One region of the Massilia sp. MP_M2 genome, then DNA from elsewhere that is predicted to be linked to it. Evidence: riboswitches for the same ligand, from Rfam matches in the RefSeq annotation. Region 1 holds a riboswitch; the other holds the start of a gene.
The links. A riboswitch is a leader RNA that binds a small molecule or an ion and turns the genes downstream of it on or off. The one in region 1 is predicted to bind thiamine pyrophosphate.
Positions count from the first base shown of each region.

Region 2: another riboswitch for thiamine pyrophosphate. It lies ahead of thiC (phosphomethylpyrimidine synthase ThiC); the one in region 1 lies ahead of RCH14_RS06985 (TonB-dependent siderophore receptor).

Region 1 covers NZ_JBCHJF010000002.1:479,584-487,115, forward strand. Annotated here, with positions in the region: gene RCH14_RS06975 (ATP-binding protein) at 1-114, shown strand, start outside; gene RCH14_RS06980 (HDOD domain-containing protein) at 287-1,255, shown strand; gene RCH14_RS06985 (TonB-dependent siderophore receptor) at 1,572-3,701, opposite strand; TPP riboswitch at 3,785-3,882, opposite strand; gene RCH14_RS06990 (DUF535 family protein) at 3,939-4,712, opposite strand; gene RCH14_RS06995 (hypothetical protein) at 5,020-5,361, shown strand; gene RCH14_RS07000 (glutathione S-transferase family protein) at 5,456-6,169, shown strand; gene RCH14_RS07005 (MFS transporter) at 6,201-7,388, opposite strand; gene RCH14_RS07010 (LysR family transcriptional regulator) at 7,487-7,532, shown strand, end outside.
Region 2 covers NZ_JBCHJF010000001.1:931,990-939,521, reverse strand. Annotated here, with positions in the region: gene RCH14_RS04215 (valine--tRNA ligase) at 1-2,513, opposite strand, end outside; gene RCH14_RS04210 (hypothetical protein) at 2,760-4,874, shown strand; gene RCH14_RS04205 (hypothetical protein) at 5,009-5,302, shown strand; TPP riboswitch at 5,360-5,472, shown strand; gene thiC (phosphomethylpyrimidine synthase ThiC) at 5,550-7,475, shown strand; gene thiS (sulfur carrier protein ThiS) at 7,476-7,532, shown strand, end outside.

The DNA of each region.
Region 1 (7,532 bases):
GTGCACCGGATGCTGCTCGAGACGCTCGCCGCGCGTGGTGTCGCGTATACCTTGCTGGCAGGGGACCTCGTGCAGCGCTTGCGGCAGGTGGAACAGCTGCTCGGCGCACCGTAAGCGGGATTGTCGGCAGGCTTGCCACGACCATTGACCCGTATCATGGCCTGACCCGGCGCGCTGCCGATATCACAGACACGGGCACGGTGACGCCAAATAGTTTCATGGTGACGTCATTTTGTTTCTTTGTGGCATTACAATATGCTACTTTCTGAACATGGGGCGGGACGCGATGAAAAATTGGATTGGTCGCTTGCTGGGCGGCGCCGAGAAGGACACCGTCGCGCCGGCACCGGTCAGCGCAGCGCTGACGTTCGCCGACGGTCAAGCCATGGCGACCGAGGTACAGGCCACCTATTATCGCTGGTTGACGGCCAGCAGCCGATGCGCGGCGTCACCCGAACAGGAGGCGCAGATCCTGGACGAAGTGCGCTCGCTTGCCGCCGATCCTGTCTGCGCGTCCGGCCTGGTGCCACGCATCCCCGAACTGATCTCGCAGCTCCTGACCGCGCTGTCGGACGAGAACATCTCGACCGGCGCGCTGTCGGCCCAGGTGGGGCGTGACTTGGTGCTGGTGGCTGAAGTCATCCGCGAAGCCAACAGCGCCTATTATCGTCCGGTGACGCCCATCGAAACGCTCGAAGGCGCCGTGACGATGCTCGGCCTGAACGGCTTGCGCATGCTGCTCGCGCGCATCGCGTTTCGTCCACTGCTGCGCGTGACGACGCAGGGCGTGGCGCGCCAGGTGGCGCCGGTCGTCTGGAAGCATGCCGAACGCTGCGCATTCGCCGCCAGCGTCATGGCACCGGGGCTGTCCGCCGGGGTGTTCGAGTCCTATCTTGCGGGCCTGATGCAGAACCTGGGCTTGCAGGTGGCATTCCAGATCGCCGACCGCGTCTGTGAAGGCAAGGTGCCGGGCTCCGGCGAATTTGGCATCGCATTCTTTGCCGCCAGCCGCGAGCTGTCGGCGGTGATCGCCAGCCACTGGGATTTTCCACCGGACGTCGTCGACGCGATCGCGCATGCGCATGAACCGGAGGGCTCGCATCCGGCGCAGGCGCTGGCGCTGGGTGACCGGATTGCCACGCTACGCCTGCTGCTGGACGCTGGTGTGATGGGTGACGATGATCCGCTGGTGATGCAGGGGTTGAACGGGTTTGAGCGGCGCTGTCTGGGCAAGTTGCTGGAGTTGTCGGATTAAAAGCGCCTGACAAAGCCATCTAATTGTTCGCCAGACAATAGCCGGTTGAAACCCTCCCGATCGCGGCAAACCCCGCTGCAAACACGATTTGTTGGTGGATGAGCGTGGGCTTTCCCTGGCGACCCAGATATCGGGCGTACAAATACATGACTCTTGTTTCCTTATCCCGGTAGCGGAATCAATCCCAGCAGTAAAAGGGCCCGCAGCAATCCTGCAGCAAGATGCAATGGCAGGCCCCGTACTATCCAAGGCCACGCAGTTGCTTCAGAAAGCAACCGCGCTGGCCGTCAAATAAGCGGTGATCGATTCTTGAACATCAAAAATCAATCTGCGCCGACACCCTGAACGTCCTTGGCGCCCCCGGCAGCAAATACCCGCCCAGCGACTGCGTCACGTCGCGCCAGTAGAACTTGTCGAACGCATTATCCATCCGCGCCCGGATGATCGTGTTCAAACCGCCCGCGCGCAGCAGGTACGATGCGCCGAACCCGGCCACATGGTATCCCGGCACCTTAACGCGGTTGGCCGGGTCGAACACCTTGTTACCCGAATACTGCCACTGCGCGTCCAGCTTGAGCCCCGCCACCTGCGGCACCGCGTACTCGATCCACGCGGCCGTGCGCAGTTCCGGCACATTGGTCACGCGCTTGCCTTCGGTGCTGGCGTCGCCCGTGTCCTTCTGGTTCGTATCGAGCGCCATCAGCGACAGGTTGTAGTTCAGGCCGGGCAGGGCGCGACCCTGCGCCGACAGTTCGATGCCGCGGTGCGTCTGCTCGCCCGCGCGCACGAAGACGTTGGCGGCATTCGTGTATTCGAGGCCCTGGGTGATTTCGAAGAGGGCGCCGGACAGCGCCAGCTGCTCGTTCACGTTGCGCTTGACGCCGAATTCGAACTGCTTCGAGCGGCTTGGCGAGAGCACCGTGTTCTGGTTGACCGTCTCCATCGGCGCGATGCCGCCGTATTGCAGGCCGTGGCTGATCGAGCCGTACACGCGCCAGTCCGGCGCCGGCGCATACACGAGCGCCACGTTCGGCAGCGCGAACGAGTCTTTCGATTTCACGCGCGCCTGGTCGATTTCTTCCAGCGCATCGAGCTTGAGCTGGACGTAGCGCACGCCGGCGTGCAGCGTCCAGGCTGGCGCCAGGGTCACGACATCCTGCACGAACAGTGAGCGCTCTTCGGTTGCGCGGCGTTCCATTACGGGGCCGGTCACGCGGCTGCTGTCCACCGGCGGCACGATCTGGTTTTGCCAGATATTGCTCGAGCCGACGTAGTCGTAGACGTATTCGCCGAAGCTGTCGTGGCGCTGCGCGTAGGCGCTGCCGATCGTCAGCGCGTGGCGCATGGCGCCCGTGTCGAAGCGGCCCTGCAGCATCGCTTGCGCGCCCCACGGCGTCTTGCGCTCGCCGGTGCTCTGGAAGTCGTACACGTCGTAGTCGCCGTTCGAGCAGTAACCAGGGTAGTAGCCGTCGCCCTCGTTGCTGCAACCGTACGGGAAGGCGGTGAAGTCGTCGCGCTTGAACCAGTGCTTGTTGGCGTTGACGGTCGCGCTCCAGCGCTCGCTGATGCGGTACTCGAAGCGCAGCCCGAGATTGCTGCTGTCGGTGTCGACGGGGCGCGTCCATGGCTGGTCGTTGAGCAGCGTTTTCGCCGAGATCCCAGTGGGCAGGGCTTCGTTGCGCAGCAGCTGGTAGCCGGGGGCGGTGACCTGCGACTTGTGCTGGTGGTCGACGTCGATCTGGAACAGCGCGTCGGGTGACATCTGCCAGTCGAAGGCGGCCGAGATAAACTGGCGCTTGCCGTCGGCGCCGCGCACGTACGATTTCAGGTCTTCGGCGGCGGCATTGATGCGGTAGCCGAAGCGGCGGTCGGCGAAGCGCCCGCCCAGGTCGACCGCGCCGTACACGGTGCCGCGTTCGCGCACTTCGACCGTGGCCGAACGCAGCGGCGCATTGGTCGGGCGCTTGGTGGCGAAGTTGAGCATGCCGCCGGGCGCTGCAACGCCCGCCTGCAGGCCGGCCAGGCCGCGCAGGATTTCGATGCGTTCCTTGTTCTCGAGCGGGATCTGCGTGTCGCCCGAGATCGCGATCATGTCCTTGCGGTAGCTGGTCGCGTTGTCGAGCGTGAAGCCGCGCACCGAAAACTGTTCGGCGTAGCCGATAGCGTTGTAGGCGTCGCCAATCGACGCATCGTAGCGGCTCGCATCGGTGACGCTGCGGATCGACAGGTCCTGCATCTGGCCCTGGCCGATCGAGGTAATCGACGCTGGCGCGTCGAGCAGCTGCGTTTCGGCGAAGCCGCCGACACTGGCGCGGTCGAGCGCGATCCATTTGCTGCTGGTGACGACGACCGAGGGGATGGTGTCCTGTGCGACTGCGGCAGGCGTGACAACGAAGGCCTGCACGATGGCGCAGGCAAGAACGTGGTGCTTCAGAGTGAAGGTCATGGTGTGCTCGTGTTTGCGCGCCACGGAGGCGCGCCGCTTTGAAATCAAGCCGGAGCCAACGTGGGGGAAGGGCAAACGAACGGGAGGGCTGCTTTGCGCTTTCCTTCGCTGGCATTATCCAGATCAGGTACGAAGGGTATGTCTCACCCGGAACAATGTTCCAGGACCCCTAGCGAAGGCGCGAGTGTAGCACGGCGCTTGACGGCCGTGGTGAATCTGGCAAGCGTCTTGGCGGTGTCAGGCTTGCGCGGTGGTGCGGGTGCCGGCCACGGCGCCGGGCGTCGCGACCGGCGCCATGTAGCGCAGCAGCGTAGTGCAGGCGGCGTCGCCGATCGCGCGCCACTGCTCGCGGCGCTGGGCGGCGCGCTTGCGGTGCTTCGACGGCATGTCCGCCAGCGGCTTGAGATAGAACGGCAGCGTGATCTGGTAGTGGCGCGCATCGCATTCGGCGCCGCCCAGGATGCGCCAGAAGCCATCGTAGCCGCTCTCGAATGTCGCGTGCTGGTCTGCCGCGTAGGCCGGGTGCGCAGTAGCGCGCAGCGCGAGCACGCGGTCGATGCCCAGCGCCTGCGCCGCGCCCTGCAGGGCGGCAAATGCGAAGAAGCTGGGCGAATTGTTCGGGAACGCGCGTTCGAACGCATCGAAGGCCGGGCCGGCATTGCGCCACAGGCCGGCGTTATGCGTCACCAGCGGGACGCTCGCCACCGGAAGGGCAAGCTGCGCGCCGTCGGCCCAGGTCCAGGACAGTCGGTGCAGGACCGCGCCATTCGCGAGCAGCATCAAGGTCAGCCCATCCTGCGGATCGTCGCGCTTTGCGCTCCGCAGTTGCAGCGCAAAGCGGCCATGCTCGCCATCGTGCTGCCACAAGACCAGACCGGCGCTGCCTTGCACCGCATCCCGGTACGCCCGGCTGAAGGTCGCGTTCTCGAAGCGGACGTGGGGAGTCTGGGACTGGTGCTCCCGCCAGTGGCGCAGAGCATGCCAGCGTTGGGTCAATCGCGCGAAGATCATCGAGCGCTCCATTGGGCAGGTGGTGACGGGCGAACTTTATTAAATTAGTTCCTCAGTGCAATTATGTTCCCTATCGCCAACGTGTGCATGGAGAAAGTGTAATGATTCGTCAGGAACCAACACGATTGGGGTCAGTCGCCCTGTTTGCAGGGTTTGGTTCTCTGCGGGGCGTTGCTCAATAGCCACAATTGGGCGATGCCCGGGGGCGCGCCAAGCGCGTCGCGTCACCTTGATCGGCGCGAATGCGGGGTCGCCATCCGGAGCAGGTCATAATGGCGGTACTAATTTATCAGCAAGAAAGATCATCATGAAGCACATCGCCCCCCCGGAAGCCGCCCTCGCACCAAGCCCTCTGACCGGGAACGAATCTGTCGATGACAGCGCGTCAGCGGCAAACGTTGCTGCGGACGCGGCGCAGTCCCGCAGCATGCACCGCACTGCGGCGAGTCGCGCCGTCGGCCAGGCGTCGCGCGCTGCGACAGCCAAGACGGCCAAGGGCAAGGACAAGGACAGCACGGGCAGTCCTCAAAGGCCGAATGCCAGCCAGGTCTCGGCATGGAAGAAAGAAAACAAGGCATCCATTGCAGAAACGGCGAAGCATTTCAACCTGCCGCCAACGATCGCCAAACGGTGGTGTGCAGTCGCCTGATATCGAGGCAAGCCGGCATGGCCGGCCTACCGTGCTTCCCGGCCTTCCGGTTCGGTCTACCATGACTTTTCTTCCATAGACAGGAAAAGCAATCATGGCGCATCACTACGAACTGTTTTACTGGCCGTCGATCCAGGGCCGCGGCGAATTCGTGCGCCTGGCGCTCGAGGAAGCGGGCGTCGACTATGTCGACGTGGCGCGCGGCGATGGCGGCGTGGACCGATTGATGGCCGCGCTCGAGGTTGGAGACCATCCCGCCTTTGCGCCGCCATTTTTGAAAGCCGGCGAGCAGACCATCGGCCAGGTGGCCAACATTCTGCTGTATCTGGGCGAACAGCATGACCTGGTGCCGCGCACCGAATCTGGCCGGCTCTGGGTGCACCAGCTGCAATTGACGATCGCCGATCTGGTCACCGAGACGCACGACACGCATCACCCGATCGCCTCGATGCTGTACTACGAAGACCAGAAGCCCGAGGCCAAGCGCCGCGCGGCCGATTTCGTCGAGACGCGCATCCCCAAGTTCATGGGCTATTTTGCGCGGCTGCTGGCTGAGCCCGCGCGGCGCGACTACCTGCTGGGCGAACACGTGAGCTACGCCGACCTGTCGCTGTTCCAGGTCATCGAGGGCTTGCGCTACGCATTCCCCAGGGCGATGCAGAAGATCGAGCATGAGCATCCCCAGCTCACGGCCTTGCGCGACCGGGTGGCGGCGCGGCCGAAGATCGCGGCCTATCTGGCATCGCCGCGCCGCATTCCGTTCAACCAGGACGGCATCTTCCGCCACTATCCCGAGCTGGACGCGTAAGCAGGTCAGTGCAGCGCGACCGGTGCGGCGGTCATGCCTCTTGCCGGCACGCCGGCACGCCGTCGCGGCGATCAAGCCAGCGGGCCAGCGTCGTGAGCAGCAGGGCGCCCACGACCACCAGCGCGCCGATCCACGGCGTTGCCATCAAGCCCATGTGCGCAACGATCAGGCCCCCGCCCCAGGCGCCCAGCGCGATGCCGACATTGAAGGCAGCAATGTTCAGGCCCGACGCCACATCGACAGCCTGCGGCGCATCGCGTTCGGCGCGCCGCACCACATACACCTGCAAGCCCGGCACATTGCCGAAGGCGACCGCGCCCCAGGCCAGTACCGTGATCAGCACCAGCGGCTTGCTGGGCGCCGTGAAGGCCAGCACGAACAGCACCAGCGCCAGCAGCGCAAACACGATCTGCAGTGCGCGCACCGGCCCGAGGCGATCTGCCAGCTTGCCGCCCCAGATATTCCCGGCTGCGACCGACACGCCGTACACCAGCATCACCAGGCTGACGGTCGACGCCGCGAAGCCGGACACCTGTTGCAGGATCGGCGCCAGGTAGGTAAAGGCGATGAAGCTGCCGCCGTAGCCGAGCGTCGTGATGGCATACACCAGCAGCAGGCGCGGCTTCTTTAACACCGCCAGTTGCATCAAAAGTGGCGCCGGCTTGCTGGCGGCGATATCGGACGGCACCAGGATAGCGCTGCCGATGACGGCAAGCACGCCCAGCAACGACACCGCCAGGAAGGTCGCCTGCCAGCCGAAGTGCTGGCCGATGAAGGTCCCGAGCGGCACGCCGGTGACCAGCGCCACGGTCAGGCCGGTGAACATCAGCGCGATCGCGCTGGCCGCTTTTTCCTTCGGCACCAGGCTCGTGGCGATGGTCGAGCCGATCGAGAAGAACACGCCGTGCGCCAGGCCCGTGAGCACGCGCGCGGCCATCAGTGCCGTGTAGTCCGGTGCCATCCAGGCCACCAGGTTCCCGATCGAAAATAGCACCATCAGGCCAAGCAGGAGCTGCTTGCGCGGCACGCGGCCCGTCATGGCCGTGAGCAGCGGCGCGCCGATGGCCACGCCCAGTGCGTACAGGCTGACCAGGAGGCCCGCCGAGGGCACCGATACCTGCAGGCTGGCGGCGATGGTGGGAATCAGGCCAACGATCACGAATTCGGTCGTCCCGATGGCGAAGGCGCTCAATGCGAGCGCCCAGAGTGCGAGTGGCATGGTGTAGTTCCTTTGAGATGGCAGGCGTGTAGTGTGCTGCCTTTGTCAGCCCGGAAAAACAGGTCCGGCTACAATGGACTTTTGATTCGGAGTCATCAATGATCGATGTGGATGCGCTGATTGTATTTTCCGCAGTCATGGATG
Region 2 (7,532 bases), on a different contig from region 1:
TGCACCTCGGCCAGCTTGCCCAGCAGCTGGATGTACGGTGCGAACACCGCCATGTCAGCGCGGCCGGCGTCGCTGGCTGGTTCGACGATCAGCGGCACGCGCAGCGACGGCGCCAGCGACATCTCGCCACGCAGGTTGCGGGTGGCGTCGACCAGCGCCTTCAACTGCTCCATCCAGGCTTCGGCGTTTGCATCGATCTGCGTCGCATCGGCTTGCGGATACGGTTGCAGCATGATCGTCGGCCCGGTCTTGCCGGCCAGTGGGGCGATGCTCTGCCACAGTGCTTCGGTCACGAACGGGATGATGGGATGCGCCAGGCGCAGGATCACTTCCAGCACGCGCAGCAGCGTGTGACGCGTCGCGCGTTGCTGCGCTTCGCTGCCTTGCTGGACCTGAACCTTTGAGACTTCCAGGTACCAGTCGCAGTACTCGTCCCAGACGAACTTGTAGATGCTATTGGCGATATTGTCGAAGCGGTAGTCGGCAAAGCCCTTGGCGACATCTTGCTCGACGCGGTTCATCAGCGAGATGATCCAGCGATCGGCCTGCGACAAATCTTCAGGTGCTGGCGCGCCGCAATCCTTGCCTTCGGTGTTCATCATCACGAAGCGCGTTGCGTTCCACAGCTTGTTGCAGAAGTTGCGATAGCCTTCGGCGCGGCCCAGGTCGAAGTTGATGTTGCGGCCCAGCGACGCGTAGCTTGCCATCGTGAAGCGCACGGCGTCGGTGCCGAACGCCGGGATGCCGTCCGGGAATTCGCGGCGCGTGGCTTTGCCGATCTTTTCGGCAGCGCGCGGGTCCATCAGGCCCGTGGTGCGCTTGGCCACCAGCGTCTCGACGTCGATGCCGTCGATCAGGTCGATCGGGTCGAGCGTGTTGCCCTTCGACTTCGACATCTTCTGGCCTTGCGAATCGCGCACCAGGCCGTGCACGTAGACGGTCTCGAACGGCACCTTGCCGGTGAAGTGCGTGGTCATCATGACCATGCGCGCGACCCAGAAGAAGATGATGTCAAAGCCCGTGACCAGCACCGACGAGGGCAGGAACATCTTCATGTCGGGCGTTTCTTCGGGCCAGCCCATGGTCGAGAAGGGCACCAGTGCCGACGAGAACCACGTGTCGAGTACGTCGTCGTCGCGACGCAGCGGGCCTGCGATGCCGGCAGCTGCGGCCTTGGCCTGCGCCTCGGCGTCATCGCGCGCGACGACGATCTGGCCGTCTTCGGCGAACCAGGCCGGGATGCGGTGGCCCCACCACAGCTGGCGCGAGATGCACCAGTCCTGGATGTTGCCCAGCCACTGGTTGTAGGTCGTGCTCCAGTTGTCGGGCACGAACTTGATCTCGCCGCTGGCGACTTTTTCGAGTGCCACGTCGGTGATCGACTTGCCCGGATTGAACGTGCCTTCCGGGGCCGGCTTGGTCATCGCGACGAACCACTGGTCGGTGAGCATCGGCTCGATCACGACATTGGTGCGGTCGCCCCGTGGGACCATCAGCTTGTGCGGCTTGATCTGTTCCATCAGGCCCAGTGCTTCGAGGTCGGCGACGATCTGCTTGCGCGCGGCGAAGCGATCCAGCCCCTGGTACTGGGCCGGGCCGTTTTCGTTGATCTTCGCGTCGAGCGTGAAGATGCTGATCGGCGCGAGACCGGCGCGCTGGCCGACTGCGTAATCGTTGAAGTCGTGGGCCGGCGTGATCTTCACGCAGCCGGTACCGAATTCTTTATCGACGTAGCTGTCGGCGATGATCGGGATTTCACGGCCGGTCAATGGCAGCGTGAGTGTCTTGCCGTGCAAATGGAGGTAGCGTTCATCGGTCGGATCGACCGCGACGGCGACGTCGCCCAGCATCGTCTCTGGCCGGGTGGTGGCGACCGTCAGGTGGCCGCTGCCGTCGGCGAGCGGGTACTGGATGTACCACATGAAGCCGTCTTCTTCGGTCGAGTCGACTTCGAGGTCGGACACGGCCGTGCCCAGCACCGGGTCCCAGTTCACCAGGCGCTTGCCGCGGTAGATCAGGCCCTGCTCGTACAGGCGCACGAAGACTTCGACCACCGATTTCGAGCGCGGCTCGTCCATCGTGAAATATTCGCGCTGCCAGTCGGGTGAGGTGCCCAGGCGGCGCATCTGGCCGGTGATGGTGCTGCCCGATTTTTCCTTCCACTCCCAGACTTTTTCGAGGAACGCGTCGCGGCCCAGGTCATGGCGCGAAATCTTTTGCGCGTCCAGCTGGCGTTCGACGACGATCTGCGTGGCGATGCCGGCGTGGTCGGTACCCGGGACCCACGCCGTGTTGTAGCCGCGCATGCGGTAGTAGCGCGTCAGGCCATCCATGATCGTCTGGTTGAACGCGTGGCCCATGTGCAGGGTGCCGGTGACGTTCGGCGGCGGCAGCTGGGTGCTGAAGGAGGGCTTGCCCTCGTCCATGGTCGCGGCAAAGTAGCCGCGCTGTTCCCACTCGGCGCGCCAGAACTGTTCAATATCGGCTGGCTCGAAAGACTTGGCTAATTCCATGATGTGGTCGTGTGTGAATTTTGCGAAAGAAACCATTATAGGTCACCTTCCAGCGCCAGCCTATCCTGGCAGCGTCGCTGAATTGCCATCTGTTGTCCAGCTCGTTTGAATCCTTCTTTGTTTGCCCCAGCTCCTTGATCTACCTCCAAATGTGCCAGTGATTCCTCTGAATATCTGCAGCCTCGACGAACCATCACCCCTACTGCGCTGGTCGAACGAGGGCACATCCACCATGAGGAGAACACCATGTCACAACTCGACCCAACCGGGATCGACAACGCAAACGAGGATGCGATCGGCGACACCGGCGTGATGACCTATGAAGAAGTGTCCGGACTGTCCAATGGCGACCTGGGGATTCCCGAGCCGTACGACACAGGGCCTACCGGCGCCGCGCCCGGGCTCGCTGCGCAGCCGGCCATTGCGCCTGCCCAGCAGGTGCCCCTGCCGATCCCCACGCTTCCCATCCCGTCCATACCTGGCATCAAGAAGGCGGTCAGCGGTTGCTACGCGGCCTCGCTGGGCAGCTTCCAGCTCGACCTGCGGGTCGACGTCGACCGCAACCGGCCAATGCGCCGGGTCAGCGGCGACTTTTACCAGACCAGCGGCAAGACCAAGTCGTACTTCGGCTCGTTCGTGGTCGACAGCCCCACCGTGACGGTGTCGACCACCCGCATTGTCGTCAAGGGCATGGGCCGCTTCACGTTCGCGGCCGGGGCGCCGGTGATCCAGGTGACGATCCCGCGCGTAAACATTTTCCAGCCGCAGGCCGCGGCCACGCTGCAGTTCTTCACGGTCAACAATACACCAGGGGCGTCCTATCACTGCCCCTTCTCTTCACTGCATTTTCGCACTGTGCGCATCGAAACCGACAGCGTGTCCGACGTGGCGACCACCCCATTTACTAGCTACAACACGGGGGCGCTGCCTTCGGGCGGCAGCGCCCGCACGGTCAACGTGGTCAGCGCCTTTGGCGAAGCAGGCATCGGCATGGTGCCCACTGCCGGCAACAATGTCATCGATGTCAGCGCCGCCGGGGGCAACGCTACCTGGAGCAATGCCGAGCTGCACGCGTCGATGCAGCAGCATTTTTCGCTGTGGGGCGACCTGCAGCAGTGGTGCGTATGGCAGCTGGTGGCGCAGCAGCATGACCTCGGCACGGGTCTGTACGGCATCATGTTCGACCAGCAGGGCAAGCAGCGCCAGGGCTGCGCCGTGTTTCACGCCGGAATCGGCGGTTCCACGGCCGAGCAACTGCGGCTGCAGCTCTACACCTACGTGCACGAACTGGGGCACTGCTTCAACCTGATGCACTCGTGGCAGAAATCGTATGCCAATCCGCCTAAGCCAAACCGCCCCGAAGCGCTGTCATGGATGAACTACCCGTGGTACTACCCGAACGGCGGCGCGCCAGGCTATTGGAGCAGCTTCGACTTCCGCTTCGACGACGAAGAGCTGATCCATCTCCGCCACGGTTTCCGCAACGACGTCGTCATGGGCGGCAACAGCTTCACGAGCGGCGCCTCGCTTGGGCGCGACGTGATGGCCGATCCGATCTCGGACGAATCCGGCCTGGTGCTCGAGATATCGACCCACCAGCGCAGCTTCGCGCTGGGTGAGCCGGTGGTGCTCGGGCTCAAGCTGCGCGCCACCGACACGCGCGGGCGCCGCGCCCATACCTGGCTGCATCCGAACTATGGCCTGGTGAAGATCGTCATCGAACAACCTGGCGGCCGGGTTTGCGCCTACGAGCCGATGATCGACCACCTGGTCGGCGAACGCCAGACGATGCTCGGGGTGGACAACCCGGTTCAGGACAGCGCCTATATCGGCTATGGCAAGGATGGTTTCTATTTCGGCCAGCCGGGCCAGTACCGGGTGCGGGCCGCGTATGCGGCGCTCGACGGTTCGCAAGTGCTGTCCGATATCCTGACAGTGCGCGTGCGCTATCCGGTCAGTACCGACGACAACGTGCTGGCCGACCTGTTCATGGGCGACGACCAGGGCGCGCTGTTATACCTGCAGGGGTCGGACAACGCTACGCTGCGCTCGGGTAACGCCGCCTTCGACGAGGTGCTCGACCGCTTCGACATGCATCCGATGGCCGCCTATGTGCGCATGGTCAAGGGCGTCAATGCTGCCCGCGCGTTCAAGACAGTCAATGCGGGTGACGGCAAGCCGCTGTTCGTGCGCGCAGCGCGTCTCGACGAGAGTGTCGCATTGCTCTCGAGCGCCACCCAGGCCAGGGTACTCGATCCGGTGTCCCAGGGCGATTTGCTCACCTGCCTGGCCACGGTTCAGGGCGGTCCTGCGGCGGGCGCCGCGACCGGGCCGGGCACGCGGGTGCACCGCAAGGCATGACCGATGCCCGATGGTCGGCGCCGCGTCGGGCAATCGGGCTGGCCATGCTGGCGTTACTCTGTTCCGGCCAAGCCTGCTTTTCGGGGGGCTTGGCCGGCAAACCTGTTGCAATTAAAGGAAAGGCGAGGCAAGCGATGACGTTACGCGTGAGGTTGGGCGAGGGATTTCAAGACAACACAGTCAGCGTGCGGGTCGACGGCAAGCAGGTCTATGACCGTCCGAACGTGAGTACCGACCTGACAATTTCGCGTGCGGATTCGTTCGATGTGGCGGTGGGCGAACCCAGCGTGCAGCTCGAGGTGGCGGTGCAGGGCGGGCCGACAGTGCGCCGTGCGGTCGAGCCGGCGCAGACGCCGTTCGTCGAGGTGCGTTTCATCGACGGCGTGCTGCAATTGCTGCCGTTGCCGGCCGAGCCGCCGATGTTGTAACCATGATGCCCCATCCAATATCCGTTCGGCTATAATCCACCCGCTGCCATCACTGGCAGCAAACGCTAGGGGTCCTGCACGTCGTTGCTGTTGTAACGATGCGTGGGTGAGAAATACCCTCCGAACCTGATCTGGATAATGCCAGCGAAGGGAAGCAGCCGATTCGTGCGGCCGTGCGCAGTCTTGCGCCCGACCTTGCCGCACCCGGTAACTCCTTTGCTGGCTCTCATGCACGCAAGGGAGCCACATGAACGCACCTCCGAAGTCTTCGCAACTGTTCGATGCCGCCACCGCCACGGTGGACCAGGCGGCCATCGCATCGCTACCAAACTCCCGCAAGGTCTATATCGAAGGCAGCCGCCCCGATATTCGCGTGCCGATGCGCGCGATCAGCCAGTCGGCCACGTCCGACAGCTTTGGCGGCGAACCCAATCCACCGCTGTTCGTCTACGACACGTCCGGGCCGTACACCGAACCGGCGACCGCGATCGATATCCGCAGCGGCCTGGCGCCGATGCGCCAGCCATGGATCGACGGGCGCGGCGACACCGAGCAACTGGCCGGGCCGTCGTCGCAGTATGGCCAGCAGCGGCTGCACGATCCGGCCTTGACCGCGCTGCGCTTTGACCTGCAGCGCGCGCCGCGCCGCGCCTTAAGCGGTGCCAACGTCACGCAGATGCACTACGCGCGCCAGGGCATCATCACGCCCGAAATGGAATTCATCGCGCTGCGCGAAAACATGCAGCGCAAGGAATACATCGCGTCGCTGCATGCGTCCGGCCCGATGGGCAAGCGGGTTGCCGACCTGATGGGGCGCCAGCATCCGGGCCAGTCGTTTGGTGCCAGCATCCCCGCTGAAATCACACCCGAATTCGTGCGCTCGGAAGTCGCGCGCGGGCGCGCCGTCATCCCCCTCAACATCAACCACCCGGAAATCGAGCCGATGATCATCGGCCGCAACTTCCTGGTCAAGGTCAATGCCAATATCGGCAATTCGGCCGTGACCTCGTCGATTGGCGAAGAAGTAGAAAAAATGACCTGGGCGATCCGCTGGGGCGCCGACACGGTGATGGATCTGTCGACCGGCAAGCATATCCACGAAACACGTGAGTGGATCATCCGTAACAGCCCGGTGCCAATCGGCACGGTGCCGATCTACCAGGCGCTGGAAAAGGTCAATGGCAAGGCCGAAGACCTGACCTGGGAGATCTTCCGCGACACACTGGTCGAACAGGCCGAGCAGGGCGTCGACTACTTCACGATCCACGCCGGCGTGTTGCTGCGCTACGTGCCGATGACGGCGAATCGCCTGACGGGCATCGTCTCGCGCGGCGGCTCGATCATGGCCAAATGGTGCCTGGCGCACCACCGCGAATCGTTCCTGTACACCCATTTCGAAGACATCTGCGACATCATGAAGGCGTACGACGTGACGTTCAGCCTGGGCGATGGCTTGCGCCCCGGCTCGATCTACGACGCCAACGACGAAGCCCAGCTGGCCGAACTGAAAACGCTGGGCGAACTCACGCAGATCGCGTGGAAGCACGACGTGCAGACGATTATCGAGGGCCCCGGCCACGTGCCGCTGCACCTGATCAAAGAGAACATGGACCTGCAGCTCGAACAGTGCCATGAAGCGCCGTTCTACACGCTCGGGCCGCTCACGACGGATATCGCGCCCGGCTACGACCACATCACGTCCGGCATCGGCGCGGCCACGATTGGCTGGTACGGCACGGCGATGCTGTGCTACGTGACGCCCAAGGAGCACCTGGGCCTGCCTGACAAACAGGACGTCAAGGACGGCATCATCACGTACAAGATCGCGGCCCACGCGGCCGACCTGGCCAAGGGCCATCCGGGCGCGCAGTTGCGCGACAACGCGCTGTCGAAGGCGCGCTTCGAGTTCCGCTGGGACGACCAGTTCAACCTGGGTCTGGATCCCGACAAGGCGCGCGAATTCCACGACGAGACCCTGCCCAAGGATTCGGCCAAGGTGGCCCATTTCTGCTCGATGTGCGGCCCGCATTTCTGCTCGATGAAGATCACGCAGGAAGTGCGCGCCTACGCCGCCGCCAATGGCGTGGGGGGCGAAACAGCCTTGCAGCAGGGGATGCAGGAAAAAGCGATCGAGTTCGTGCGCAATGGCGCCCGACTGTACCGGGAGGTCTGAATGACATCCATCGAAGTCAATGGCGCGCCGTGTGGCGTGCCACCGGGCCAGACGCTC